One region of the Streptomyces sp. NPDC029041 genome, then DNA from elsewhere that is predicted to be linked to it. Evidence: riboswitches for the same ligand, from Rfam matches in the RefSeq annotation. Region 1 holds a riboswitch; each other region holds the start of a gene.
The links. Region 1 has a riboswitch for cobalamin ahead of AB0F04_RS10250 (prenyltransferase/squalene oxidase repeat-containing protein). Riboswitches for the same ligand answer to the same signal wherever they lie in the genome.
Positions count from the first base shown of each region.

Region 1 (7,014 bases):
GCCCGCCTGGACGCAGACCTACCTCGGGGCCGAGCAGGCGGCGAGCGTCATCCGCTGCTACCGGGTCCAGCGTGTTCCCGGTCTGCTGCAGACCGCCGACTACGCGCGGGCCGCCGTCCGGCTCGCGCACCCGGACGCCGGCGCGGCGGAGACCGACCGCCGGGTGGCGCTGCGGATGGCACGCCGGCGGATCCTGCACCGGCAGCCGGCGACCCGGCTGTGGGCCGTGATCGACGAGGCGGCGCTGCGCCGCCCCGTGGGCGGCGTCCGTGTGATGCGCGAGCAGCTGAGGCACCTCATCGACAGCTGCCGGCTGCCGAACGTCACGGTGCAGATCCTGCCGTTCAGCGCCGGCGCGCACGCCGCGGAGTGCGGTTCGGTCACCATTTTGCGGCTGCCCGGTGGGCAGTTGCCCGACGTGGTCCACCTGGAGCAGCTCACCGGGGCCCTCTATCCGGACCGGCCGGCCGAGATCGAGTGCTACTGGGACGCGATGAACCGGCTGGTGGTCGAAGCCGAGTCGCCCGACGAGACTCCGACCCTCCTGCACCGCATCCTTCAGGAGACCTGACGGCTCAGTTCTTGCGGGCGACGCCGCCGTACTGGTGGACTTCGGCCGGGAGGCCCAGGGCCGCCGCGTCGGGACGCCAGCGCGAGCAGGACGCCACACCCGGATCGAGCAGCTCCAGGCCGTCGAAGTAGCGCGCGATCTGCTCGGGGCTGCGCAGGATGTACGGGATCGAACCGCCGTCGTTGTACGTCTGGATGGCCCGGACGTAGTCCTCGCTGGTGTCGGTGGAGTCGTACTGCACGAGGTAGCTGCCTGGGGGCAGCGCGTCCACCAGCCGCCGGACGATCGAGCGGGCCTCGTCGTGGTCCTCGATGTGGCCCAGGATGCCCATCAGCATGAGGGCGACGGGCCGGTCGAAGTCGAGTGTCCTCGCGGCTTCCCGGACGATCGTGCCGGGCTCGCGCAGGTCGGCGTCCACGTAGTTGGTGACGCCTTCCGGTGTGCTGGTGAGCAGGGCACGGGCGTGGGCCAGCACCAGCGGGTCGTTGTCCACGTAGACGATCCGGCTCTCCGGCGCCACCCGCTGGGCGATCTGGTGGGTGTTGTCCACGTTGGGCAGGCCGGTGCCGATGTCCAGGAACTGGCGGATGCCCTCTTCGGCGGCGAGGTGGCGCACGGCACGGGCGAGGAAGTAGCGGGCGGCGCGGGCCCCGGTCTCGATCCCGGGGAACACCTCGCGGAACGCGTCACCGGCGACCCGGTCGACTTCGTAGTTGTCCTTGCCGCCCAGCCAGTAGTTCCAGATCCGGGCCGAGTGCGGCACCGAGGTGTCGATCTTGGGGAACGGCTCCTGCTCGGGGGTCTCCGCCTGGTCGGTCATGGACGCTCCTGCGTGTGTGGTCGGGGAGCCCCACGTTAGCCCCTCCACCCCCGAGAGAGGATCAACTCCTCGGCGCATCCCAGCAGTTCGACCTCCCGCCGACTCATCACCGGACTCGCGCCCCGGCGGCACAGGGCCTTGGTCAGGAAGGGGCGGGTGAGCGGGGACGGACCGGCGAGGAGGGCGGTCAGCATGACGTCGGCGGGTGCGGAAAGGAGGTCTCCGGCGACGGCGGCCTGCGCGAGGATCACCGCGGTCGTCGCCCAGTCCAGCCCAGGGTCCCCCTCCGCCGCATCAGACCAGTCGATGACCCGGGGGCCGTCGGCGGTGAGGATCACGTTCTCCGGGTGCAGGTCCAGGTGGAGGACGCTGACGGCCGGGTCGGTGGAGCACGGGGCGGGGACGGCGTGGAGGTCGCGCAGCAGCCGGGCGAGGAGGGAGCCCGCCTCGGTCAGGTCGAAGGTGCCCGCCAGGCAGGCCTGGAGCATCGTCGGGCCGGAGAGCCGCTCCATCATCAGGTCGGAGCGCGAACCGGCCGGGCGCACACGCGGCACCGGATACCCGTGGGCGCGCACATGCTCCATCACCGCGCCCTCGGTGGCCGCGTCACCCCCGCCGTCGCGCTCATGGCGCAGCACCCACGCCTCGTCGATCTCGTACACATCGGCACGACGCCCCGAGCCGAGCAGCTTTCCCGGTGGAGGTGTGGTCGGCATGGGGCGAAGCTTTCCGGCCCACCCGGCACCCCCTCAACCCGTTTCCTACGTGCGGGTACAGTAAGCGGGTCGTCATCACACCGTACGGGGGGAAGCCGGTGCAATTCCGGCGCTGACTCGCAACCGTGACCGCCGCGCACAGGCGGGAGCCGGATCGCCGCGTACGGTTCGTGACCGGCTCGCGTGCCCGGCAGCCCGCCGGTGCGCGGCACCGTCGAGGTATACGGAGCCGAGCCGCCCGGGGGTGTCCCGCGCTGCCCGGCTCCCCAGCAGGGAGAGGCACCCGCCGATCATGAACGTCCGCCGCAGCGCCGCGGTCCTGGCCGCCGTCGCCGTGATCGGCGCCGCCACCCCGGCCGCCGCCGACCCGTCCCCGTCGTCCTCCCAGGCGTTCCCCTCCGCCCTGTACGGCTCGACCGACCCGAAGTACGACGGTGTGTGGCGGCAGTCGCTCGCCCTGCTCGCTCAGGACACGGTGGGCGTGAAGCCGGCGGAGAAGTCCGTGCGGTGGCTGGTGCGCCAGCAGTGCGCCGACGGCGGCTTCGCCTCCTACCGGCCCGACCCCACCACCGCGTGCGACGCCAAGACGATGCTCGACACCAACGCCACGTCCGCCGCCGTGCAGGCCCTGGCCGCGCTCGGCGGGCACGACGGCACCACCCGCAAGGCCGTCGGCTGGCTGAAGTCCGTGCAGAACGAGGACGGCGGCTGGGGCTACTCGCCCGGCGGGGCCAGCGACACCAACTCGACGTCGGTCGTCATCGGCGCGCTCGCCGCCGCGGGCGAGAAGCCCGGCCGGGTCGAGAAGGACGGCAAGTCGCCCTACGACGCGCTGCTGAAGCTCGCCCTGCCCTGCGGCGGGGACGGCGGCGGGGCCTTCGCGTTCCAGCCGGACAAGAAGGGCGGGCTCGCCGCCAACGCGGACGCCACGGCCGCCGGTGTGCTCGGCGCCCTGGGCAAGGGCATGGTCGTCGAGCCCGGCAGGAAGTCCGAGGCGACCTGCGAGAAGGCCACGACGCCGCAGCAGGCGGCGGCGAACGGCGCGGGCTACCTCACCGCCGCTCTCGCCGAGGACGGCAACCACCTCATGTCCGCCCTGGCCGGTGCCGAGCCCCAGCCCGACTACGGCAACACCGCCGACGCGGTCGTCGCGCTCGCCGCGCAGGGGAACGCCTCCCAGGCGGAGAAGTCCGTGCGCTGGCTGGAGAAGAACTCCGCGTCCTGGGCCGCCCGGAGCGGTCCGGCCGCCTACGCCCAGCTGATCCTCGCCGCCCACGCCACGGGCACGAACCCGCGCGACTTCGGCGGCGCCGACCTCGTCAAGCAGCTGGGCGCGACGGGCCCGGCCCCGCAGACCGCCGGGAAGACCGGAACCAAGGCCTCGGACGAGAAGGAGGACTCCGGCTCCGGCTTCTTCGGGGTCTGGTGGTACGTCGGCGTCTGCCTGGTCGCCGGCATCGGCATCGGCTTCCTGTTCACCGGCCGCAAGAAGCAGCAGCTGTGACGCGCCGGGTCCTTCTGCTTCTCCTGGCCTCGCTCCTGCTGTGCGCGGGGGCGGGCCAGGCCCAGGCCGCCGGTTACCGGTACTGGTCGTTCTGGGAGCGCGACGCCGGCCACTGGGTCTACGCCACCCAGGGCCCGTCCCAGGCCCGCCCCTCGGACGGTGACGTCCAGGGCTTCCGCTTCGCGGTGAGCGAGGACTCCGCGGACGCGGCCCGGCCACGAGGCGCGGCCCGCTTCGCGGCGATCTGCGCGAAGACGCCCGCGCAGGACGGCAGGAAACGGGTGGCCCTGGTCATCGACTTCGGCACACCGTCGGACGCACCGGGGGGCGAATCCCCGCCCGCCGCCCGCACGGCCTGCGCCCGCGTCTCCCCCGACGCGACGACGGCCGAGGCCCTTGCCACGGTGGCCGAGCCGCTGCGCTACGACACCAACGCCCTGCTGTGCGCGATCTCGGGCTATCCGCGGAAGGGCTGCGGCGAACAGGTCTCCCAGCAGCAGCGAGAGCGCAAGCCGGCTGTGGAGCAGAACTCCCCCTCGGACGACGGGCCGTCCCTGGGCCTGATCGGCGGCATCGCCGTGGTGGTGGTCCTGGGCGGCGCGGCGATCTGGCAGGTACGCCGGCGTGGGTAGCAGCCCTCGGTGTCGAGGCCGAGCCCAACTGCACCCCGGAGCCTGGTGGCTCTGGGCGCTCGCCCTCGGTACCGCGGCCACCCGCACCACCAACCCCCTGCTCCTCGCCCTCCTCGTCATGGTCTCCGCCTACGTCGTGGCCACCCGCCGCCCGGACACCCCCTGGTCCCGCTCCTACGGCGCCTTCGTCAAACTCGCCCTCGCCGTGATCCTCGTCCGCCTGCTCTTCGCGACCGTCCTCGGCTCCCCCATCCCGGGCACGCACCCCCTCCTCACCCTCCCCGAGCTTCCGCTCCCCGCCTGGGCCCAGGGCATCCGCCTCGGCGGCGAGGTGACCGCGGAGGCCCTCACCTTCGCCCTGTACGACGGACTGAGACTGGCCACGCTCCTCATCTGCGTCGGCGCCGCGAACGCCCTCGCCAATCCCTCCCGCCTCCTGAAGTCTTTGCCGGGCGCCCTGTACGAGCTGGGTGTCGCGGTCGTCGTCGCCCTCACCTTCGCCCCGAACCTCATCGCCGACGTCCGGCGCCTGCGCGCCGCCCGCCGCCTGCGCGGCCGCCCGGACAGGGGCATCAGGGGCCTGCTGCAGGTGGGGCTCCCGGTCCTGGAGGGCGCGCTGGAGCGTTCGGTCTCCCTGGCCGCCGCGATGGACGCCCGCGGCTACGGCCGTACCGCCGACGTCCCGCCCGCCGTACGCCGTACCACCGCCGCCCTCACCCTCGGCGGCCTGCTGGGCGTCTGCGCGGGAACGTACGGCCTGCTCACGGCCGAAGGCGGCGCGTACGGCCTGCCCGTGCTGCTCGCCGGTCTCACCGCTGCCCTCGCGGGCCTCAAGCTAGGCGGCCGCCGGTCCCTGCGCACCCGCTACCGCCCGGACCGCTGGGACGTGCGCGCCTGGCTGGTCGTCGCCTCCGGCGTCGCGGCCGCGGCCCTGCTCGCCCTCGCCGCGGCCCGCGACCCGGCGGCCCTGCACCCGGGCGTGGTCCCCCTGGTGGCCCCGACCCTCCCCCTCGGGCCGGCTGCGGCCGTACTCCTCGGCCTGCTTCCGGCGTTCGTCGCCCCCGACCCCAAGGAGCCGTCGTGATTCGCTTCGCGGATGTCTCCGTGATCTACGACGGGGCCGACGGACCCACCGTGCGGGGCGTCGACTTCGAGGTCCCGGAAGGCGAACTCGTCCTGCTGGCGGGCCCGTCCGGCGTGGGCAAGTCCACGGTGCTGGGCGCGGTCAGCGGTCTCGTGCCGCACTTCACCGGCGGCACCCTGCGCGGCCGGGTCACGGTCGCCGGCCGCGACACCCGCACCCACAAGCCGCGCGAACTGGCCGACGTCGTGGGCACGGTCGGTCAGGACCCGCTCGCCCACTTCGTCACCGACACCGTCGAGGACGAACTCGCCTACGGCATGGAGTCGCTGGGCCTCGCCCCGGACGTGATGCGCCGCCGCGTCGAGGAGACGCTCGACCTGCTCGGCCTGGCCGGTCTGCGGGACCGGCCGATCGCCACCCTCTCCGGCGGCCAGCAGCAGCGCGTCGCGATCGGCTCGGTCCTCACCCCGCACCCGAGCGTCCTCGTCCTGGACGAGCCGACCTCCGCGCTGGACCCGGCGGCCGCCGAGGAGGTGCTGGCCGTCCTGCAGCGGCTCGTCCACGACCTCGGCACGACGGTCCTCATGGCCGAACACCGACTGGAACGCGTCATCCAGTACGCCGACCAGGTCGTCCTCCTGCCCGCCCCGGGCGCCTCCCCGGTCCTGGGCGATCCGGCCGAGGTGATGGCCGTGTCCCCGGTGTACCCGCCGGTGGTGGCCCTGGGCCGCCTCGCGGGCTGGACCCCCCTTCCCCTGACGGTCCGCGACGCCCGTCGCAGGGCGGGAGATCTCAAGCAAGAGCTGGAAGACGCCGCTCCCGAGGGGCGCGGGGAACTGCGCGACAAGCCACGGACATCCCGCACCCGCAAGCGATCCGCACACACCACCCCCCTGGGTGACGTACGGGCCCTCTCGGTCACCCGCGGCCGCGTCCAAGCGCTGCGCCACATCGACCTCACCGTCACCCCCGGCGAGACCATCGCCCTCATGGGCCGCAACGGCGCCGGCAAATCCACGCTCCTCAACGCCCTGGTCGGCCTCGTCAAGCCCAGCTCCGGATCCGTCCGCCTCGGCGACGCCACCCCCCACCGCACCGCACCGAAGGACCTCGTCCGCAAGGTCGGCCTGGTCCCGCAGGAGCCGCGGGATCTGCTCTACGCCGACACCGTCGCCGCCGAGTGCGCGGCGGCCGACGAGGACGCGGGCGCGGCCCCTGGCACCTGCCGGGCCCTGGTCACCGAGCTGCTGCCCGGCGTCACCGACGAAACCCACCCCCGTGACCTCTCCGAGGGGCAGCGGCTCGCGCTCGCCCTGGCCGTCGTGCTGACCGCCCGGCCCCCGCTGCTCCTGCTGGACGAGCCGACCCGGGGCCTGGACTACGCGGCGAAGGCCCGGCTGGTGGCGGTGCTGCGCGCGCTGGCCGCCGAGGGGCACGCCATCGTCCTGGCCACGCACGACGTGGAGCTCGCGGCGGAGATCGCCCACCGGGTGGTGCTGCTGGCCGAGGGCGAGGTGATCGCGGACGGCCCGACGGCCGATGTCGTGGTCTCCTCGCCGTCGTTCGCACCGCAGGTCACCAAGATCCTGGCCCCGCAGCACTGGCTCACGGTCGCCGAGGTCCGCGCGGCGCTTCCGTCCGGAGCCCGCTCGTGAACACCCAGAAGCAAGCCCGGGCCGTCCGCCTC
Region 1 covers NZ_JBEZWO010000003.1:666,513-673,526, forward strand. The annotation lists gene AB0F04_RS10235 (helix-turn-helix transcriptional regulator) at 1-571, shown strand, start outside; gene AB0F04_RS10240 (SAM-dependent methyltransferase) at 576-1,391, opposite strand; gene AB0F04_RS10245 (phosphotransferase) at 1,427-2,107, opposite strand; cobalamin riboswitch at 2,153-2,287, shown strand; gene AB0F04_RS10250 (prenyltransferase/squalene oxidase repeat-containing protein) at 2,400-3,611, shown strand; gene AB0F04_RS10255 (SCO2322 family protein) at 3,608-4,243, shown strand; gene AB0F04_RS10260 (energy-coupling factor transporter transmembrane component T) at 4,236-5,327, shown strand; gene AB0F04_RS10265 (ATP-binding cassette domain-containing protein) at 5,324-6,982, shown strand; gene AB0F04_RS10270 (ECF transporter S component) at 6,979-7,014, shown strand, end outside.

Region 2 (7,014 bases), on a different contig from region 1:
ATCCAGCGCAGCCGCAGTTCACCCACCCCGCGCACCCCGGGTACCTCGGCCAGGGCCTGCTCGGCCCGGTCCACCAGAGCCGGGTCGACTGCGTCCATCACCCGGCGGAACACCTCGCGGGCGGCGTCCCGCAGCACCAGGACGATCGCCGCCGTGATCACCAGACCGACGATCGGATCGGCCGCCTGCCACCCCAGGGCCGAGCCGCCGGCTCCCAGCAGCACGGCCAGCGAGGTGAAGCCGTCGGTTCGGGCGTGCAGACCGTCGGCGACCAGCGCGGCCGAGCCGATCGAGCGGCCGACGCGGATGCGGTAGCGGGCCACCCACTCGTTTCCGGCGAAGCCGACGACGGCGGCCACGGCGACCGCCGGGACGTGCTCGACTGGGCGCGGATCGAGCAGCCGGTCGACGGCCGTCCAGCCCGCGAAGGCCGCGGACGCCGCGATCGTCAGTACGATCACCAGCCCCGCGAGGTCCTCGGCGCGTCCGTAGCCATAGGTGAAGCGGCGCGTGGCCGCGCGCCGGCCCAGCACGAAGGCGATGCCGAGCGGGACGGCGGTCAGCGCGTCCGCGGTGTTGTGCACCGTGTCCCCGAGCAGGGCCACCGATCCCGAGACGGCCACGACGACCGCTTGGGCCAGCGCCGTCACGCCGAGCACGGCGAGCGAGACCCACAGCGCACGCATCCCGCGTGCCGAGGACTCCAGGGCGGAGTCGACCTTGTCGGCGGTTTCGTGGGAGTGCGGGGCGAGGAGGTGGGCCATCCGGTGGCGCAGCCCGTGCCGGGAACCGTGCTCGTGCCCATGGTCGTGCCCATGCTCGTGCTGGTGAGAGTGGGCGTGCTCGTGCCGTTCGCTCACGTGGATCCCCTTCCGGTGTGCGCGGGAGTGGACGTACCCGTGCCGTGCCGCCATTATGTGCGTATGAGCGCACGCATGCACCTGTCATCTGCACACGATGCGCATCCGCGCAGCCCGGGCGAGGAGCAGCTCGCCCTCGCCGCGGAGCTCCTCGCCCTGCTGGGGGACCGGACCCGGCTCGCCCTGCTGCACGCGCTGACCGGGGGAGAGGCCGACGTCACGACGCTCACAGAGGCGTGCGGGGCGGCGAGGCCGGCCGTCAGCCAGCACCTGGCGCGACTGCGTCTGGCGGGCCTGGTGACCACGCGAAAGGAGGGTCGCCGGGTGATCTACTCGCTGCGCGACGGCCACCTGCGCAGGCTGGTCGACGAGGCACTGAACGTGGCCGACCACCGGCTCAGCGACCGCCCCCTGCACGACTGAGCGCGGCTCGCTCGGCAGCGCGCCGCACCCTCGACGGGCACGGCTCGCTCCGCGCCGCGGTCCTGGCGAGTACGCGCGCTTAGCGGCGCAGTCCTGACGAGCACGGCTCGCTCCGCGCCGCGGTCCCGGCGAGTACGCGCGCTCCGCGGCGCAGTACCGGCCGGCGCGGCTCGCTCCGTGGCGCGGTCCCGGCCGGCGCGGCTCGCTCCGTGGCGCGGTCCCGGCCGGCGCGGCTCGCTCCGCACCGCGGTCCCGGTCGGCGCGGCTCGCTCCGCGGCTGTTGCCGACGCGACGGTCCGCTCAGTGACGCGCCGCCGTCCCGAGGTACTGCTCGGCGAAGGCGGCCGCCGCGGTGGGAGAGGTGAACAGGCGGCGCAGCCGGGCGAGTGCGGTGCCCGCGCGGAACGCGTCGCCCGTGGCCGTGCCGTGGAACACCTCGGACAGCCACTGCGAGAACTCCTGGTAGTCCCACACGCGCCGCAGGCACGCCTGCTCGTAACCGGCCAGAGCGCTGACGTCACCCGTGGTCAGCCGGGCCACCAAGGCGTCGCCCAGTAGAAAGGCGTCGTGCAGGGCGAGGTTCATGCCCTTGGCGGCGATGGGGGCGACCAGATGGGCCGCGTCACCGGCGAGGTGGAGCCGGCCGTGCACCATCGGCTCGACCACGTAGTCGTGCATGTCCAGCACGCGCTTCTCGATCAGCCGCCCCTCGGTCAGCGGGGGCACGCCGGACGCCCCGAGCCGCCGGCGGAGCTCCGACCAGACACGCTCGTGCGGCCAGTTCTCCGGAGCGTCGCCCGGCGGGCACTGGAGGTAGTAGCGGGTCACCTCCGGGCTGCGGGGCATCTGGCCGGCGAACCCGCGCGGGTGGCAGCCGAACAGCACGCAGTCGGCGGACGGCGGCGCCTCGGCGAGCAGGGCGAGCCAGCCGACGCGGTAGTCGTGCCGCGCGATCCGGACCCGCTCGGGAGGGAGCGAGGCCCGGGTCGCTCCGCGTGCCCCGTCGCACCCGGCGACGAAGTCGCAGTGCACCAGCCGGCGTTCACCCGTCTCGGGGCAGGTGTACGACACCGACGGCCGGTCGCTGTAGACGTCGTGCAGCTCCACGTCCCGGACGCCGAAGCGGATCTCGCCGCCGCGGACGTCGGCGTACTCGCGCACCAGGTCCGTCACCAGCAACGGCTGCGGGTAGACGAAGTGGTGACTGCCGGTCAGCTCGCCGTAGGGGAACCGGTAGCGCTCCCCGTCGAAGCGGAACTCGCACGCGGTGTGCAGTTCCGCCCGGTCCAGCAGATCACGGGCGAGGCCCCGCTTCTCCAGGCCCCGGACGGCCCACTCCTCGATCACCCCGGCGCGGGGCCGCTGTTCGACGAACTCACGGGTCTCCGCCTCCAGCACCAGACAGCCGACGGACGCGGCCCGCAGGATGTTGCCGACGGTCAGACCCGCCGGACCGGCGCCCACGACAACGACTGGGAAGCGTTGCGGGGCGCCGGAGTCGAGGGGCTCGGGGGCTTGGGGCGGCATCCGCACATTATGAAGGTCTGTCTCAGTGGACCGGCACCTCCGTGACCGCAACCTCTTCGATGCTCCGCTCGATCTCCCCGGACAGGGAGGCCGAGGCCCGGGCCCAGTAGTAGATCGCCAGCGAGAACACCGCGACGACCAGGATGTCCCACCACAGTCCGAGGTGTCCCTGGCCGCCGAATCCGCCCTGCCAGGAGATGACGCCCATGCCGAGCAGGTAGACGGGCAGCCACTGGGCGGCCTTCCAGTCGAGCCGGGGAGCGTCGGGCAGGCCCTTGCGCGTGGCGTACCAGGCGTAGCCGCCGAGCAGGACGTAACCGAGGACGATGGCCACGCCGAGCCGCCACAGGGTGTCCCACGTGGACCAGTAGATGATGAGGTTGGCCACCACGAACGACAGCGGAGAGAGGACCTTCCCGCCGGGCAGGCGGTAGGGGCGCTCCCGGTGCGGCAGCCGGTCCGCGAAGACGCCGTAGGCCAGCGGGGCGCCCGCGTACATCAGCACGCTCGCCGAGGTGATGAAGCTGACCAGCTGCTGCCAGCTCGGGAACGGCAGGAAGCAGACCACGCCCGTCACGAAGGACACGATCAGCCCGAACCACGGCACGCCGCGCGCGTCGGTGCGGACGAAGATCTTCGGCGCGTAGCCGTTGCGGGCCAGCCCGTAGGAGACGCGGGACGTGGCCGTCGTGTAGATCAGGCCGGTGCCGCCCGGGGAGACCACCGCGTCCAGGTAGAGCACCACGCTCAGCCAGCCGAGGCCCAGCAGGGTCGCGAGCCCCGCCCACGGGCCGCTGATGCCCGGGTAGTCGAGCTTGGTCCAGCCGTGCACGAACGAGCCCAGCGGCAGGGCGGCGATGAAGACGACCTGGAGCAGGACGTAGATGGCCGCTCCGATGGCGACCGAACCGATCGTCGCGCGCGGCAGGTCCCGCTGCGGGTCGCGGCTCTCGCCCGCCAGCTGGATCGCCTGCTCGAAGCCCAGCAGGGCGAAGATGATGCCGCTGGAACTGACGGCGCTCAGCACACCGTGGGCACCGAACGGCGCGAAGCCGTGCTCGGTGAAGTTGCCCGGGTGGAAGTTGCCCGCCGCGATGATGAAGATCGCCGCCAGCGGTACGGCCACCTTCCACCAGGTGGCGGCGCTGTTGGTGTGCGCCAGGATCCGCACCCCGAGGAAGTTGACGACGACGAACACGGCCATCAGGACGACCGCGACGACGAAGCCGCTCGTCGTCAGCGTTCCGTCCTTCGGGTGCTGCAAGCCCTGCGCCCAGTGCCAGTGCCCGGCGTAGCCGATCATGGCCTCGACCTCGATCGGTGCCACCGTCGCGGCCTGGAGCCAGGAGAACCAGCCGAAGGACATGCCGGCCAGTCCGCCGAACGCGTAGTGCGGATAACGGGCGGTACCGCCGGCGACCGGGAACATGCCGCCCAGTTCCGCGTGCACCAGTGCCAGCAGCACGATCGCCACCGCACCGATGAGCCAGGACAGGATCGCCGCGGGGCCGGCCGCCACGACGGCCTTCTCGGCGCCGTACAACCAGCCCGAGCCGATGATGGAGCCGACCGAGGCCCACATGAGCCCGATCAGCCCGACATCCCGGCGCAGGCCGTCTCTTTCCATGAATTCAGGGGCCTCTCATAGACGAACTCGGAGAGTTCAGTGAGCAAGAGGCCTCAGATTAGGAATGGACTACTCGGCGGCAGAAGACGAGTTGTGCAGCCTTGACCGGGCGCGTCAAGCCTTGACCGGCTGCGGGTGTTTCCTGGGAAACGCTTCAGGATTCCTGTACGCGGTGATGAGGCAGCCGTGGGATCTCGATGGCCGGGCAGCGGTCCATCACCATCTCCAGGCCCGCCGCGCGGGTCCGGTCGTACGCCGCCCCGTCGATCACACCGAGCTGGAACCAGACACCCTGCGCGCCCTTGGCGACCGCCTCGTCCGCGACGGCTCCGGCGAGGTCGCTGTTCACGAACACGTCCACGACGTCCACGTCGAAGGGGATGTCCGCCAGGCTCGCGTACCCCTTCTCCCCGTGCACGGTCTCCGCCTTCGGGTGCACCGGAACGACGCGCTTGCCGAAGCGCTGGAGCACGGCGGCGACGCCGTACGCGGCGCGCTGCCGGTTCGACGACAGGCCCACCACGGCCCAGGTGTCGCCGAGCTCGGTGAGGATCCTGCGGACCGTTGCCTCGTCGCCGTACACCGGCGGCCTCCTCGCAAGTCGTGGACGAGCTGCTCCCCGTTCAACGGCTCCGGGTGCGCGGTGATTCCCGGGACGATCCCCGTGATAGCTTGCCGAAGCCAGTCGAACCCATGTACGTGGGTCAGGGAATCCGGTGCGAATCCGGAACTGACGCGCAGCGGTGAGGGGGACGGGCGGGGCCTCGGCCACTGGACTTCCGCACGGACGTCCGGGAAGGCGCTCCGACCCGGGTGAACCCGAGTCCGAAGACCTGCTGGCGGCCCCCGCGGCCGCACGCGGCGGGGGAGCACCGTACGACCGGGCCCCGCGATCGGGCCCTCGACGACTGAGGACTGGTTCCCGTGCCCCTGGCCCGACCCGCCCGCGCCGCCGTCCTGCTCATCACCGGCTCCCTGCTCCTGACCGGCTGCGGCGGCGGCCCGTCCCCCGACGCGAAGGCCGCCGTCACGCTCACCGACTGCGGGCACGAGGTCCGGGTCGCCGCCCCACCTCGCCGCGCGGTGTCCCTCAACCAGGGCACCACGGAGATCCTGCTCTCCCTCGGTCTCGCCGACCGACTCGCGGGCACGGCCACCTGGACCGACCCCGTGATGAAGGGACTGGAGAAGGCCAACGCCCGGGTGCCGCGCATCGCCGACGACAACCCGTCCTTCGAACGCGTCCTGGACGCCGAGCCCGACTTCGTCACCGCGTCCTTCGTCTCCACCCTCGGCAAGGGGGGCGTCGCCCCCCGCGAGCAGTTCGAGAAACTCGGCGTCCCCACCTACGTCTCCCCGTCCGACTGCGCCGGCAAGGACAACTCGGGCGGCGGCGACGGCGCACGCGACAAGACCCTCGGCATCGGCACCGTCTACGGCGAAGTCCACGACCTCGCGAGCGTGTTCGGCGTGACGAAACGCGGCGACGCACTCGTGGCCTCCCTCCGGCAGCGCATGGCGAAGGCCACGGCGGGCATCGACGCCTCCCACGTCACCCTCCTGTACTGGTTCGCGAACTCCGAGTCGCCCTACATGGCGGGCTGTTGCGGAGCGCCCGGCATCATCACCCGGGCCCTCGGCGCGAAGAACGTCTTCGACGACACCCACGAGGAGTGGCCACAGGTCAACTGGGAGACCGTCGCCGACCGCGACCCCGACGTCCTCGTCATCGGCGACCTGACCCGCAAGTCCCAGACCGCCGAGTCGGCCGCGAAGAAGATCGCTTTCCTGGAGTCCAACCCGGTCACCAGGAACATGGACGCCGTCCGGCACAAGCGGTACGTGCTGCTCAGCGGGCAGGCCATGAACCCGACGATCCGCACCGTCGAGGGCGTGGAACAGGTGGCCGCCGGGCTGCGCAGGTTCGGACTGGTGAAGTGACCGCCCGGGAGCAGGAGCTGCCGGCCGCCGGGCCCGGACCCGGCCGCGGGGCCGGGCTCGCGCTGGGCCTGGCCGGGGCCGTCGCACTCGTGGCCTCCCTCGCCGTGGCCATCACCATCGGCCCCGCCGACCTCGGCGTCGCCGACGTGTGGTCCGTCGTGGCCGCCCATCTCGGCCTCGGCAGCTCCGGGCTGACGCCGATCCGGGACGGGATCGTCTGGCAGCTGCGACTGCCGCGCACCCTGCTCGCCGCCGTGTGCGGGGCCGGACTGGCCGTGTGCGGGGCGGTGATGCAGTCCCTGCTGCGCAACCCGCTCGCCGACCCGTTCGTGCTCGGGGTGTCCTCGGGCGCCTCCACCGGAGCGGTGCTCGTCGTGGTACTCGGCGTGGGCGGCGGTGCCCTCCCGGTGTCCGCGGGCGCGTTCCTCGGCGCCCTGCTGTCGTTCGCGCTGGTGCTGCTGCTCAGCCACACCCTCGGCGGCACCACCGACCGGGTCGTCCTCGCGGGCGTGGCCGCCATGCAGCTCTTCTCCGCGCTCACCTCCTTCGTCGTGATGACCTCCGCCGACGCCGAGACGACCCGCGGCGTGCTGTTCTGGCTCCTCGGCTCGCTCGGCGGCGCCGGCTGGACCGACG
Region 2 covers NZ_JBEZWO010000024.1:2,652-9,665, reverse strand. The annotation lists gene AB0F04_RS36575 (cation diffusion facilitator family transporter) at 1-860, opposite strand, end outside; gene AB0F04_RS36570 (metalloregulator ArsR/SmtB family transcription factor) at 924-1,283, shown strand; gene AB0F04_RS36565 (4-hydroxybenzoate 3-monooxygenase) at 1,584-2,810, opposite strand; gene AB0F04_RS36560 (APC family permease) at 2,833-4,437, opposite strand; gene AB0F04_RS36555 (CoA-binding protein) at 4,592-5,020, opposite strand; cobalamin riboswitch at 5,103-5,293, shown strand; gene AB0F04_RS36550 (ABC transporter substrate-binding protein) at 5,362-6,378, shown strand; gene AB0F04_RS36545 (iron chelate uptake ABC transporter family permease subunit) at 6,441-7,014, shown strand, end outside.
Region 2: it holds a riboswitch for cobalamin, as region 1 does, so the genes downstream of both, AB0F04_RS36550 (ABC transporter substrate-binding protein) here and AB0F04_RS10250 (prenyltransferase/squalene oxidase repeat-containing protein) in region 1, are expected to answer to the same signal.

Region 3 (7,014 bases), on a different contig from region 1:
GGGCTCTACACGGGTGCGCTGTCGTCCGTCTCGGGCCTGATCGTCCTGGCCGGCAGCGCGGCCACCGGTTTCCTGCTCGACCTGGGCCTGCCGGCCGCCGTGCCGTGGCTGGTCCTGGCGGCCGTACCGGCCCTGGCGGTGGCCCTGTTGCCGCGCCGGGAGAAGGGGACGGGCGCGGCGGTCTGACCTCACCGGTTGCCCGCGGCAGCCGGGCGCCGGGAGTGTCGTCCCGGCGCCCGGCTGGTCCGCTCCGGGATGTCGCGCCGGGCCCGTCCGAGGACACCGCCGCGGAGATCGGCGGTCATGCCGCGCCAGTATCCTGGGTCGGCTGCGGCACCCCCACCAATCCCCGCCCACAAGCGGGGAGTTCGGCCTGCGGCGACGACCTTCCCCTATGCGTGAGACGAGGACGAGTGCTGCTAGCGGGCCGCTACCGGCTGGATGTGGAGATCGGGCGCGGTGGAATGGGAGAGGTCTGGCGTGCGTACGACGAGACGCTCGCCAGAGCGGTGGCCCTCAAGCTGCTGCTGCCCCAGGACACCGACGCGACGGCGGCCTCCCGGTTCCGTCTGGAGGCTCAGACCGCCGGGCGCCTCAACCATCCCAACGTGGTCGGTGTGCTGGACTTCGGGGAGTACGACAACCGGCTGTACCTGGTGATGGAGCTGGTCGAGGGCGACAGTCTCGCCGGGGTGCTGAACGGCTCGGGCGCGCTGCCCGCCGAGCGGGTGGCCGCGCTCGCCGCGCAGGCGTCCGCGGGGCTCGCCGCCGCGCACGCGCAGGGCATCGTGCACCGGGACGTCAAACCCGCCAACCTGCTGCTGGACGCGGCCGGCACGCTGAAGATCGGGGACTTCGGCATCGCGCGGTTCCTCGACGACCCCGGCGCCGCGCTCACCGCCACCGGCCAGATCATCGGCACCGGCCTCTACCTCGCGCCCGAGCGGGCCCTGGGCAAGCCGGCGGGGCCCGCCTCCGACATGTACTCCCTGGGCTGCGTGCTCTACCAGCTCCTCAGCGGGCGCCCGCCGTTCGAGGCCGACACCGCCGTCGCCCTGCTCCACCAGCACCTCGACTCTGCTCCCGTGCCGCCTCGCGAGCTCGGTGTGGCCGGGCTTCCGCCGGCGTTCGAGAACTATCTCCTCGGTCTGCTCGCCAAGCAGCCCGAGGACCGTCCCACCGCCCAGCAGGCCGCCGAGTGGTTCGCCCAGGGCGCCTGGCGGGGTCTGCCCGAGCCGCTGCCGGAGGTCTCGCCGCCGCCGCGGCCGAACACCGCCTCCGCGGCGATGCCCGCCGGGCCGGGACCGTACGCGACCGCCGAGACCGGCAGCCCGACCACGTACGCGCTGCCGGCCACCACGGGCCACCGCGCCGCCGCCCGGGCGGCCCAGTCGGGGCGTTCGGGCCGCTCGCGCGGACGCGGCGGTCACGGCAACCGGTCGAAGCTGGCCGCGACGGCAGCCGCCGCGGCACTCTTCATCGCCGCGATGCTCATCGGCATGCGCTGGTTCACGCCCGACACGACCACGGAGGGCACGGAACCCGACGCGTCCCCGAGTGCGAGCAGCCCCGCCGCCGCGCCGTCCGCCGACTCCGCCACGCCCGGCTCCTCCGGTCCGCAGGCCGACCCGGCGGCCGGCCCGGCAGCGGCCGACACGCCCGCCACCGGCACCGTGGGGGATCTCACTCCGTCCACGCCGCCTCCTTCGCCGACCCCTCCCGCGCCCGCGCCGACCGCCGCGACCCCGACGGAGGAAGTGGGCGACGGCGGCCCGCAGCAGCCGGATCCGGAGAAGCCGGGCCCGGCCGGGGACGACGGGGCGGGCGACGACGGCGGGGACGACGGGGGCGAGGACTGACACGGCCCGGACATCGCGCGGAGAGACCCCGCGCGGAGCGCGTGGACCAGCCGGAGGATGCGCCGGTGTGCGAACGGGCGCCCCCTCGCGCGCCCCTTGGGTGGCTTGTCATCGCCCTTATCCCGGCCTTATTGTCACCAGGCCTTGGTGAACGGGAAATCCGGTGTGATGCCGGTGCGGCCCTCGCCACTGTGAATCGGGAAGTCCGGCTCCGGCCCTCACGGGCAGCCACTGGGTCCTTGCGACCCGGGAAGGCGGAGTCCGGGCGGTGGTACCCGTCAGCCAGGAGACCGGCCAAGGCGCGTCAACCATCCACGAGGTGCTGGAGAGGGTCTGCTGAGCCATGCACATAGCCGAGGGTTTCCTTCCTCCGGCGCACGCGGTCGCCTGGGGCGTCGCGTCGGCGCCGTTCGTCGTCCACGGGGTCCGGTCGCTCACCCGTGAGGTGCGCGAGCACCCCGAGAGCACCTTGCTCCTCGGGGCGTCCGGTGCCTTCACGTTCGTCCTGTCCGCTCTGAAACTGCCGTCCGTGACCGGCAGTTGTTCGCACCCCACCGGCACGGGCCTGGGAGCCGTCCTGTTCCGGCCGCCCATCATGGCGGTGCTGGGCACCATCACCCTGCTGTTCCAGGCACTGCTGCTCGCGCACGGCGGCCTGACCACGCTCGGGGCCAACGTCTTCTCCATGGCGATCGTCGGCCCCTGGGCCGGATACGCCGTCTACAAGCTGCTGCGGCGCTCCAACGCGCCGCTGATGGTGGCGGTCTTCTCCGGCGCGTTCGTCGCCGACCTGTCGACCTACTGCGTCACCAGCGTGCAGCTGGCCCTCGCGTTCCCCGACCCGAGCAGCGGATTCCCGGGCGCGCTCGGCAAGTTCGGCTCCATCTTCGCCGTCACCCAGATCCCGCTCGCGGTGAGCGAGGGCCTGCTGACCGTGCTCGTGATGCGGCTGCTGGTGCAGTCCAGCAAGGGCGAACTGACCCGGCTGGGTGTCCTCCTCGCCAAGAAGCAGGCCCCGGCCGAGTCCGAGGCGGTGGCCCGATGAACCGCAACACGAAGATCAACCTGGTGCTGCTGCTCGCCGTGGTCGCGCTCGCGGTGCTGCCCCTGGCGCTCGGTCTCGGCGACCACAAGAAGGAGCCGTTCGCGGGGGCCGACGGCGAGGCCGAGACGGCGATCACCGAGCTGAAGCCCGACTACGAGCCGTGGTTCTCGCCGCTGTACGAACCGCCGTCCGGCGAGATCGAGTCGGCACTGTTCTCCCTCCAGGCGGCCCTCGGCGCCGGGGTCCTCGCCTACTACTTCGGCCTGCGCCGGGGACGCCGGCAGGGTGAGCGGCGGGCGCTGGAACGGGAGGCCGACAGCGCGCTCTCCGACACCCGCGGGACGTCCGCCGAGGAACGGGACTGAGCCCGGGTGCTGCCGATCGACGCGGCGGCGCACAGCAGTCGCTGGCGCCGCCGCCATCCCGTGGACAAGGCCGTGCTCGGGCTCGGTCTCACCGTGCTCGCGATCTCCCTGCCGCCCTGGCCGGGCGCGGCCCTGGTGCTCCTGACGGCCCTGCTGGTGCTGCTGGGTCCGGCCGGTGTGCCCGGGCGGCGGCTGTGGCGGGCCTACCGGGTGCCGCTGGGCTTCTGCGTCACCGGCGCGCTCACGCTGCTCGTCCAGGTGGGCGGGCCGAAGGGGTTCGTCTCCCTCGCCGGCGACGGGCCGGTGCGGGCCGCGGAGTTGCTGCTGCGGACCTCTGCGGCCTCCCTGGGCGTGCTGCTGTTCGCCTTCACCACGCCCATGTCCGACCTGCTGCCCCGACTGGTCCGGGCCCGGATCCCGGCTGCGGTCGTCGACGTCGCGCTCGTGACGTACCGGATGAGCTTCCTGCTGCTGGACTCCATGCGGCGCATCCGGGAGGCCCAGGCGGCCCGGCTCGGGCACACCAGCCGGGGCGCTCAGTGGCGTTCCCTGGCCGGGCTCGGCGCCACCGCGTTCGTCCGGGCCTTCGACCGGGCCGGCCGGCTCCAGGCCGGGCTCGCCGGGCGCGGCTACGACGGCACCCTGCGGGTCCTGGTGCCCGAGGCCCGGGTCTCCGTCCGCTTCACGGCGGCCAGTTGCGCGCTGCTCGTCGCGCTGGCCGTCCTCACCTTCGCACTGGAAAGGCCGCTGACATGAGCGAGCCCGCCCTCGTCGCCCTGCGGGGCGCGTCCTTCGCCTACGAGGACGGCCCGACCGTGCTCAGTGGCCTCGACTTCGAGATCCGCGAGGGGCGGGCGCTGGCGCTGCTCGGCCGCAACGGCAGCGGCAAGACCACACTGATGCGGCTGCTCAGCGGCGGCCTGAAGCCGCACGAGGGGCGGCTGACGGTCGAGGGCCAGCCGGTGGCGTACGACCGCAAGGGGCTGACCCGGCTGCGGACGACCGTGCAGCTGGTGGTGCAGGACCCCGACGACCAGTTGTTCGCGGCGTCCGTCGAGCAGGACGTGTCGTTCGGGCCGCTGAACCTCGGTCTGGACGACACGCAGGTACGGGCGCGGGTGGCGGAGGCGCTGGCGGCCCTGGACATCACGGCCCTGGCCGACCGGCCGACCCATCTGCTCTCCTACGGACAGCGCAAACGCACGGCCATCGCGGGTGCGGTCGCCATGCGGCCGCGCGTCCTCGTCCTGGACGAGCCCACGGCCGGACTCGACCCCGACGGCCAGGAGCGGCTCCTCACCACTCTCGACGGGCTCCGTGCCGCCGGCACCACGGTGGTGATGGCCACCCACGACGTCGATCTCGCCCTGCGCTGGGCCGACGACGCCGCGCTCCTCACGCCGTCCGGTGTCCGCACCGGGCCCGCGGCCACGGCACTGGGCCGCACGGATCTCCTGCGCGAGGCGGGGCTGCGTCTGCCGTGGGGTGCGGCGGTGACGGAACTCCTGCGGTTCCAGGGCCTGGTGACGGAAACGGAGCCGGGTCCGCGTACACCGGACGAGCTCGCCGGGCTCGTGGGAGGGCGGCTGGGGGCGCCCGGAGGGTGAGGGCCCTCCCGGCGGTGGGCCGGGCCGGCCGAAACGCGCTTGTCCGGCGCCGCCGCGCGGCACTACGTTGCCGGGGTGGATCTGTTCTCCCGCACCTGGACGGCGCTGCGCGCGGCGGTGGCCGCTCTCTCCGACGAGGACTTCGGGCGGCCCTCCGGCTGTACGGGCTGGCTGGTACGGGACCTGGTGTGCCATCTGATCGTGGACGCCCAGGACGTCCTGATCACCCTGGCCACCCCCGCCGACCGCGAACCGACCCGTGACGCGCTGACCTACTGGGACGTCTCGGACACGCCGCCGACCGGCGACGACCCGCTCGACGCCCTGACCGTCCGGCTGGCCGCCGCGTACGAGGATCCGGGCCTGCTGAAGTTCCATCTGGACGACGTGGGCTCCGCCGCCGGGCGCGCGGCCCTGCTCGCCGATCCGGCCGGCCGGGTCGGCACCCGTGACGAGATCCTCACCGTGGGCGACTTCCTCTCCGCCTATGTCATGGAGTGGACGCTGCACCACCTCGACCTGGTCGCCCACCTCCCGGGCGCGAAGCCCCCGCCCGCGGAGGGGCTCGCCCGGTCCCGGGACATGCTGGAGCGGATCGCGGGGAGCCCGTTCCCGTCCGCCTGCACCGATGTGGACGCACTGCTGATCGGCACCGGGCGGCGTGCGCCGACCGAGGCGGAGCAGGCCGGGCTCGGCGATCTGGCCTCCAGGGTGCCCCTGTACCTGGGCTGACTTCGCGGGCGCGAAACCGTGGCCCGCGGGGCCGCCGTCGGACCGCTGCGGCCCGGGTGCGACCATGGCCGCCATGGACATCCGCCGCAGGAACAACGTCAACGTCATCCCCGGGCCCGACGGCGCGCCGGTGCTGCTCCTGGCCCACGGGTTCGGCTGCGACCAGAACATGTGGCGGCTGGTGGTGCCGGCGCTTGCCGAGCGCTACCGGGTGGTGCTGTTCGACTACGTCGGCTCCGGCGGCTCGGACCTCGCGGCCTGGAGCGAGGAGCGGTACTCCTCGCTCCAGGGCTACGCCGCTGACGTGGTCGACGTCTGCGAGGAGCTGGACCTGCGGCACGCGGTCTTCGTCGGGCACTCGGTCAGTGCCATGGTCGGCGTACTGGCGGCGCAGGCCGCGCCGGAGCGGATCGGGGCGCTCGTGATGGTGACCCCCTCGCCCTGCTACATCGACGACGAGGGCTACCGCGGCGGCTTCAGCACGGAGGACATCGACGAGCTGCTCGCCTCCCTGGAGGCGAACTACCTGGGCTGGTCGTCCGCCATGGCTCCGGTGATCATGGGCAACCCGGACCGTCCGGAGCTGGGCCAGGAACTCACCAACAGCTTCTGCGCCACCGACCCCGACATCGCCAGGGTCTTCGCCCGCACGACCTTCCTCACCGACAGCCGCGAGGACCTGAAGGGCGTGTCCGTACCCACCCTCGTACTGGAGTGCGAGCAGGACGCCATCGCGCCCCGCGAGGTCGGCGCCTGGGTGCACGCGGCGATCCCCGCCTCCCGACTGGTCACGCTCGACGCCACCGGGCACTGCCCGCAGCTCAGCGCACCGCAGGCCACCACGGCGGCGATCCTCGACTTCCTCGAGTCCCGGAAGTGATGTGCCGCACGGGCGGCGTGCCGGAGCCCACCGGGACGGGGGACGAGGCGAGCACGGCGGCGGCGTTCACCGCGCTGCTGGAGGACAGCGCGGAGGATTTGTACGAGTCCGCCCCCTGCGGCTACCTGTCCACGATGATGGACGGCACCATCGCCAAGATCAACACGACGCTGCTGGACTGGCTCGGCCTGGACCGTGGGGCCGTCGCGGGCCGCAAGCGCTTCGCGGACCTGCTCACCGTCGGCGGGAAGCTGTACCACGAGACGCACTTCGCTCCGCTGCTGCGCATGCAGGGCGAGGTGCGGGGCATAGCCCTGGACATGCGGCGCCAGGAGGGCGGCCCGCTGCCGGTGCTGGTCTCCGCCGTGGTCAAGTGCGGCACCGAGGGCGAACCCCTGCTGAACCGGATCACCGTCTTCGACGCCTCGGACCGCCGCGCCTACGAGAAGGAGCTCCTGCGCCGGCGCCAGGATGCCGAGCGGGCCCGCGCCGAGGCGGACGAGGCCCGCCGACAGGCCGAGGCCGA
Region 3 covers NZ_JBEZWO010000007.1:74,406-81,419, reverse strand. The annotation lists gene AB0F04_RS19015 (MFS transporter) at 1-186, shown strand, start outside; gene AB0F04_RS19010 (serine/threonine-protein kinase) at 414-1,859, shown strand; cobalamin riboswitch at 1,988-2,173, shown strand; gene AB0F04_RS19005 (energy-coupling factor ABC transporter permease) at 2,203-2,904, shown strand; gene AB0F04_RS19000 (energy-coupling factor ABC transporter substrate-binding protein) at 2,901-3,269, shown strand; gene cbiQ (cobalt ECF transporter T component CbiQ) at 3,276-4,025, shown strand; gene AB0F04_RS18990 (ATP-binding cassette domain-containing protein) at 4,022-4,876, shown strand; gene AB0F04_RS18985 (maleylpyruvate isomerase N-terminal domain-containing protein) at 4,952-5,608, shown strand; gene AB0F04_RS18980 (alpha/beta hydrolase) at 5,682-6,488, shown strand; gene AB0F04_RS18975 (SpoIIE family protein phosphatase) at 6,488-7,014, shown strand, end outside.
Region 3: it holds a riboswitch for cobalamin, as region 1 does, so the genes downstream of both, AB0F04_RS19005 (energy-coupling factor ABC transporter permease) here and AB0F04_RS10250 (prenyltransferase/squalene oxidase repeat-containing protein) in region 1, are expected to answer to the same signal.

Region 4 (7,014 bases), on a different contig from region 1:
ACCTGGGTGAGACCGGCACTGAGGGTGATGACCACGAACGGCACGGCTCCCCAGATCACCAGCAGCATGATCACGGCCAGCCCCTGGGGGCCGCTCGCGAACCAGTTGTGGCCGACCATGTCGACGCCGGGCAGCTTGCTGAGCAGCGCGTTGAAGACGCCGTAGTCCGAGTCGAAGAGCCACTTGAAGACGGTGGTCGCCACGATCACCGGCATGCCCCAGCTCGCCACCAGCACGATGTTGATGAGCATCTTCAGCCAGCCGGAGACCCGCTGGAGCAGCAGGGCGAGCGCCATGCCGATCACCATGGTGAAGACGACGGCGCCGGCCGCGAAGACGATGGTGCGCACGACGACGGCCCAGAACTCGCCGTCGCCCAGCACCTTGGCGAAGTTGTCGAACCCGACCGTCTCGGCCGGCTGGAAGCCCCACAGCTGGGACTGCCCGAACTTCTGGAAGGACAGGGTGACCAGGCGGGCCAGCGGATAGCCCATGACCAGGGCGAGGATCAGCAGGCAGGGCGCGAGCAGCAGCCAGGGGACCGAGGCCCCGCCCGGCGTGCGCTGTCCGCGGGGCCGCCGGTTTTCCAGGGGCGGCGGTGGTGGCTGCCGCGGTGGCGGCACCTTGGCGGTGGTGGTGGTCTCTGCGGCACTCATCGCGCGCTCCTTGACGATCCCTCAGGCCGTACGAGATGCAGGGCCCCGTCGAGGACTGCGGGGAGGCGACGGGGCCCTGCGCTCAGGTCACTTGGTGTTGATGACCTTGTCGATCGCGGCGTCCGCCTCCTTGGCGGCGGCCTCGACGGACTTCTTGCCGGTGCCGATGTTCTGCAGCATGGTCTGCAGGACCTGGGCCTTCTCGACCTGGCCCCAGCCGGGCGCCATCGGGACGAACCAGCTGGACTCGGCCGCGGTGGCGGGGACGGCCGTCTTCGGGTCGTTCTTGAGCGTCGCGAGGTCGGTCTTGTTGTTGGGCAGGTTGCCCTTGGCCATCAGGCCCTTCTGGCCGGAGGAGCCGGTGAACGCGTTGATCCACTCGGCGGCCAGGGCCTGCGCGTCGGACTTCACCGGCACGGCGAGGTCGGAGCCGCCCAGGAAGACGGGCATGTTCTTGCCGGACGGGCCGGGCATCACGAAGTTCTCGAGGTTGCCCTTCAGCTTGCCGGTCTTGTCGTTCTTCGGGTCCTCGGCGGTGGCGCCCTCCCACGCGGCGGCGAAGATCATGGCGGACTTGCCCTGGCCGTAGACGATGTAGCGGTCGGACTCGTCCTTGGTCTTGTCGCCGTGCATGTAGGAGTCGACGACGTTCTTGAACTCCTTCAGGCCCTTGAGGGACTCGGGCGAGGAGAGGGATGCCTTCCACTGGCCGCCCGACTCGGTGGCGATGGCGCCGCCGGCGTCGTAGACGAAGGACATGGCCGCGTACCAGTCGCGGGTGGGCTGGTACCAGGCGCTGAACTTGTCGCCCTGCTTCTTCTGGATCTTGTCCAGGGCGGCGGTCAGCTCCTTGTACGTCTTCGGCGCCGACTTCACCCCGACGGACGCCGCCACGTCCTTGCGCCAGTTGGCGACGCGACCGCCGGCGTAGTACGGGACGCCGTAGGTCTTGCCGTCGTAGGTGACCGAGGCCTTGAGGCCGTCCAGCCAGGCGTCGGAGTTGTCGAACGTGGCCGCGTCGAGGGGGGCGAAGGCGCCCTTGACCATGTAGCCGAGCATCTCGGTGTTGCCCATCTCGACCACGTCCGGGGCCTTGTCCGTGGCGAGGACGGCGTCGAGCTTGGCGTTCTTGTCGGGCCAGCCGTAGTACTCGTGATTGATCTTGAGGCCGGGGTGCTTCTTCTGCACCGCGGCGTCGGCGGCCTTCACCAGTGCGGGCCAGTTGTTCTGGGCGTCGACGGTGAGCCAGACGGTCAGCTCCTTGGCGTCCGCGCCCTTGTCGGAGTCCCCGCCGCCTTCGCCCCCGCATGCCGCGATGGAGACCATCATGCCCGCGATACCGATCGCGGCTGTCAGCTTGCGCTTCACGCCACCCTCCTCAGGGATCCCACAACCCCCCTGGCTCCCCGCAGTGAACGTGGGGCCGGGCCTGGACCAATGGTGTAGACCAGTACCGGGGAGCTTGGACCAGACCAGAAGGCCTGTCAAGGGCCTCGATACGGCCCTGACCAGCCGTTATGCGACCTACATATGCAGGAACCTTTAAGTAAGAAGGCAGCGAAAATCCGCGCGGGACGCGGCATACTGCGGGTAGACCACAGGGAATGGTGGACTAGACCAAAAGAGACGCCGACGGTATACAAGTGGGATCGTGTCGGCAGACCGGGCCGGGAAGGCGGAGCATGAGCACCGACGTCAGCAGTGCGGAGAACGAGAACGGGGTGCCCGTCCGTACCGCGCGCGTGCCCAAGTACTACCGCCTGAAGAAACACCTGCTCGACATGACGGAGACCCAGGCCCCCGGCACGCCGGTCCCGCCCGAGCGCACCCTGGCGGCGGAGTTCGACACCTCGCGCACGACCGTGCGCCAGGCGCTGCAGGAACTGGTCGTCGAGGGCCGGCTGGAGCGCATCCAGGGCAAGGGCACCTTCGTCGCCAAGCCGAAGGTCTCGCAGGCGCTGCAACTGACCTCGTACACCGAGGACATGCGCGCCCAGGGCCTCGAACCCACCTCGCAGCTGCTGGACATCGGCTACATCACCGCCGACGACCGCCTGGCCGGACTGCTCGACATCACACCCGGCGGACGCGTGCTGCGCATCGAGCGGCTGCGCATGGCCAACGGCGAGCCGATGGCGATCGAGACCACCCACCTGAGCGCGAAGCGCTTCCCGGCGCTGCGGCGCTCCCTGGTGAAGTACACGTCCCTGTACACGGCGCTGGCCGAGGTCTACGACGTCCGGCTCGCGGAGGCCGAGGAGACCATCGAGACGTCGCTGGCGACCCCGCGCGAGGCCGGTCTGCTGGGCACCGACGTCGGGCTGCCGATGCTGATGCTCTCCCGGCACTCGCTGGACCGGGACGGCCGGCCGGTGGAGTGGGTGCGGTCGGTCTACCGCGGGGACCGGTACAAGTTCGTGGCCCGCCTGAAGCGGCCTGCCGAGTGACCGCGCCGCAGGGCTTCCGTCGCTGCTGACGCCTGGTTTCGGTTGGGTACCGCATTGCGGACGAGGGGTTCCGTTCCCGCCTCACCCTGACCTAGATTGCCTGCGCCGCAAGTGATCACCAAGGGGACGGAGCCGCCTGATGTCGCAAGCCCCACAAGCCAGCAGAGGGCCGGTGGTGACGCCCGTGCGCGTCGTCATCGCGGTCTGCCTCATAGCGCCCTTCGTGGCCATGCTGTGGGTCGGCTCGTACGCCAAGACCGACCCGGCCTTCATCGGGATCCCGTTCTTCTACTGGTACCAGATGGCCTGGGTGCTGATCTCCACCGCTCTGACGATGATCGCCTACAAGCTCTGGCAGCGTGACCAGCGCGCCCGCTCGGCCGCGAAGGGCGGTGCGTCGCAGTGAAGGACGGCGTGAACGGCGTCGCGCTCGGCGTCTTCATCTTCTTCTTCCTGGCCGTCACGGTCATGGGCTTCCTGGCCGCGCGCTGGCGCAAGGCCGAGAACGAGCACAGCCTCGACGAATGGGGCCTGGGCGGACGGTCGTTCGGCACCTGGATCACCTGGTTCCTGCTCGGCGGCGACCTGTACACGGCGTACACCTTCGTCGCCGTGCCGGCGGCGATCTACGCGGCGGGCGCGGCCGGCTTCTTCGCGGTGCCGTACACGATCCTGGTGTACCCGCTGATCTTCACCTTCCTCCCGCGCCTGTGGTCGGTGTCCCACAAGCACGGCTACGTCACGACCTCCGACTTCGTGCGCGGCCGCTTCGGCTCGAAGGGCCTGTCGCTGGCGGTGGCGCTCACCGGCATCCTGGCGACGATGCCCTACATCGCGCTCCAACTGGTCGGCATCCAGGCCGTGCTGGACGTGATGGGCGTCGGCGGCGGCGAGAACACCAACTGGTTCATCAAGGACCTGCCGCTGCTGATCGCGTTCGGCGTGCTGGCGGCGTACACGTACTCCTCGGGTCTGCGGGCCCCCGCGCTCATCGCGTTCGTGAAGGACACGCTGATCTACATCGTCATCGCGGTGGCGATCATCTACATCCCCATCAAGCTGGGCGGCTTCGACGAGATCTTCGCCAAGGCCGGAGAGGCGTACGGCCAGACCAACCCGGCGACGGGCGCGCCGCGCGGTGCGCTGACACCGGCCGAGCCGGGCCAGTGGACGTACGCCACGCTGGCGCTGGGCTCCGCCCTCGCGCTCTTCATGTACCCGCACTCGATCACGGCGACGCTGTCCTCGAAGAGCCGTGAGGTGATCCGCCGCAACACCACGATCCTGCCGCTGTACTCGCTGATGCTGGGTCTGCTGGCGCTGCTCGGCTTCATGGCGATCGCGGCCGGCATCAAGGTGCAGAACGGGCAGCTGGCGATCCCGCAGCTGTTCGAGACGATGTTCCCGGACTGGTTCGCGGGTGTGGCGTTCGCGGCGATCGGCATCGGCGCGCTGGTGCCGGCGGCCATCATGTCCATCGCGGCCGCGAACCTCTTCACCCGCAACATCTACAAGGACTTCATCAAGCCGGACGCCACTCCGGCGCAGGAGACCAAGGTCTCCAAGCTGGTCTCCCTGCTGGTGAAGGTCGGCGCCCTGGCCTTCGTCCTCACCATGGACAAGACGGTCGCCATCAACTTCCAGCTGCTGGGCGGCATCTGGATCCTGCAGACCTTCCCGGCCCTGGTCGGCGGCCTGTTCACGCGCTGGTTCCACCGCTGGGCGCTGCTCGCGGGCTGGGCGGTCGGCATGATCTACGGCACGGTCGCGGCGTACGGCGTGGCCTCCCCGACGCAAAAGCACTTCGGCGGCTCCGCGAAGGAGATCCCGGGCATCGGGGAGATCGGCTACATCGGCCTCACGGCGTTCGTGCTGAACGTGGTGGTGACGGTGGTCCTGACCTTCGTCCTGAAGGCCCTGAAGGCCCCCGACGGCATCGACGAGACCAAGCCGGAGGACTACACGGCGGACGCGGGCGACCCCGGCGTCCAGGTGGAACTCCCGCCCGCCACCGCCGGTTCGGCTCACTGACCCCAGGGGCGCGGGGCCGTATCACTCATGCGGCTCCGCCGCGTGGGCGCGAACAACCACACAACACCCGCAGCGGGCCGCCGAGATCACACCAACGGCGGCCCGCCGTCGTACACACGCACGCCCCGCCCGAGCGTGACCGGAACCCCTTCGCGGCACTGACGGAGATCACTCTTCTCACCTGCCAGCTGACGCTCTGAAACCGTCGCGACACAACATCTGGGGGTGCCGCCCGAACCCGGCACAAGATGTATGCTCATGCTCGCTGCCGCCGCAGGGGAATCCGGTGCGAATCCGGAACTGTCCCGCAACGGTGTACCCATGCCCATATAGGCGTATGGGCGTCAGTCCGAGGACCTGCCGACAGCGCGCCCGGCCACCCGGCCGGTGTGCCCTGACGTCCGGGCCTCGTGGAATGGGCCGGTGGACGCGACGCCGCGTGCGCTCGTGTGCTGCCCCCTGCCCTCGACGAGGCCCCCGTGCCGAGCGAGGGAGAGCCCCACGTGACCATCGCGCCAGCCGAACCGGTCTCAGCCGCCGAAGAAGAGCACGACGCCCCCGGTGCCGCGCTGCTGCGGACCCTGACCGAGCTGACCGCCGACCTCCCCGACGCCGATCCCGGCCGGGTCGCCGCCGCCGCGTTGCGCGGCCGCTCCGCGCGGGCGGACGAGCGGGAGTTGCGGGAGCTGGCGACGGAGGCCGCGGCCGGTCTGATCTCCGAGGACCCCGCCTACTCCCGGCTGGCCGCCCGGCTGCTGACCATCGGCATCCGTGAAGAGGCCGCCTCGCAGGGCGTCACGTCCTTCACCGAGTCCGTCGCGGTCGGCCACCGCGAGGGCCTCATCGCCGACCGCACCGCCGAGTTCGTACGCGTCCACGCCGCCCGTCTCGACGCGCTGATCGACCGGGCGGCCGACGACCGCTTCGGATACTTCGGCCTGCGCACGCTGCACAGCCGCTACCTGCTGCGTCACCCGCACACCCGCAAGGTCGTCGAGACGCCCCAGCACTTCATGCTGCGGGTGGCGAGCGGCCTCGCCGAGGACGACACCACGCGCGCACTGGACGAGGTCGCGGCGCTCTACGGGCTCATGAGCCGCCTCGACTACCTCCCCTCCTCCCCCACCCTGTTCAACTCCGGCACCCGGCACCCCCAGATGTCGTCCTGCTACCTGCTCGACTCCCCCAAGGACGAGCTGGACTCCATCTACGACCGGTACCACCAGGTGGCCCGGCTGTCGAAGCACGCCGGCGGCATCGGACTCGCGTACTCCCGCATCCGCGCCCGCGGTTCGCTGATCCGCGGCACCAACGGCCACTCCAACGGCATCGTCCCGTTCCTGAAGACCCTGGACGCCTCGGTGGCCGCCGTGAACCAGGGCGGCCGGCGCAAGGGCGCGGCGGCGGTCTACCTGGAGACCTGGCACTCCGACATCGAGGAGTTCCTGGAGCTGCGCGACAACACCGGTGAGGACGCCCGCCGTACGCACAACCTGAACCTCGCGCACTGGGTGCCGGACGAGTTCATGCGGCGCGTGAACGCCGATGCCCAGTGGTCGCTGTTCTCCCCCTCGGACGTGCCCGAGCTGGTCGACCTGTGGGGCGCGGAGTTCGACACCGCCTACCGGGCGGCCGAGGCGAAGGGCCTGGCGAAGAAGACCCTGCCCGCCCGCGAGCTGTACGGCCGCATGATGCGCACCCTGGCGCAGACCGGCAACGGCTGGATGACCTTCAAGGACGCCGCCAACCGCACCGCCAACCAGACGGCCGAGCCCGGCCACGTCGTGCACTCCTCCAACCTCTGCACGGAGATCCTGGAGGTCACCGACGACGGTGAGACGGCGGTCTGCAACCTGGGCTCGGTGAACCTCGGCGCGTTC
Region 4 covers NZ_JBEZWO010000004.1:194,854-201,867, forward strand. The annotation lists gene AB0F04_RS11250 (sugar ABC transporter permease) at 1-656, opposite strand, end outside; gene AB0F04_RS11255 (extracellular solute-binding protein) at 744-2,024, opposite strand; gene AB0F04_RS11260 (GntR family transcriptional regulator) at 2,339-3,103, shown strand; gene AB0F04_RS11265 (DUF3311 domain-containing protein) at 3,243-3,509, shown strand; gene mctP (monocarboxylate uptake permease MctP) at 3,506-5,134, shown strand; cobalamin riboswitch at 5,380-5,514, shown strand; gene AB0F04_RS11275 (ribonucleoside-diphosphate reductase subunit alpha) at 5,638-7,014, shown strand, end outside.
Region 4: it holds a riboswitch for cobalamin, as region 1 does, so the genes downstream of both, AB0F04_RS11275 (ribonucleoside-diphosphate reductase subunit alpha) here and AB0F04_RS10250 (prenyltransferase/squalene oxidase repeat-containing protein) in region 1, are expected to answer to the same signal.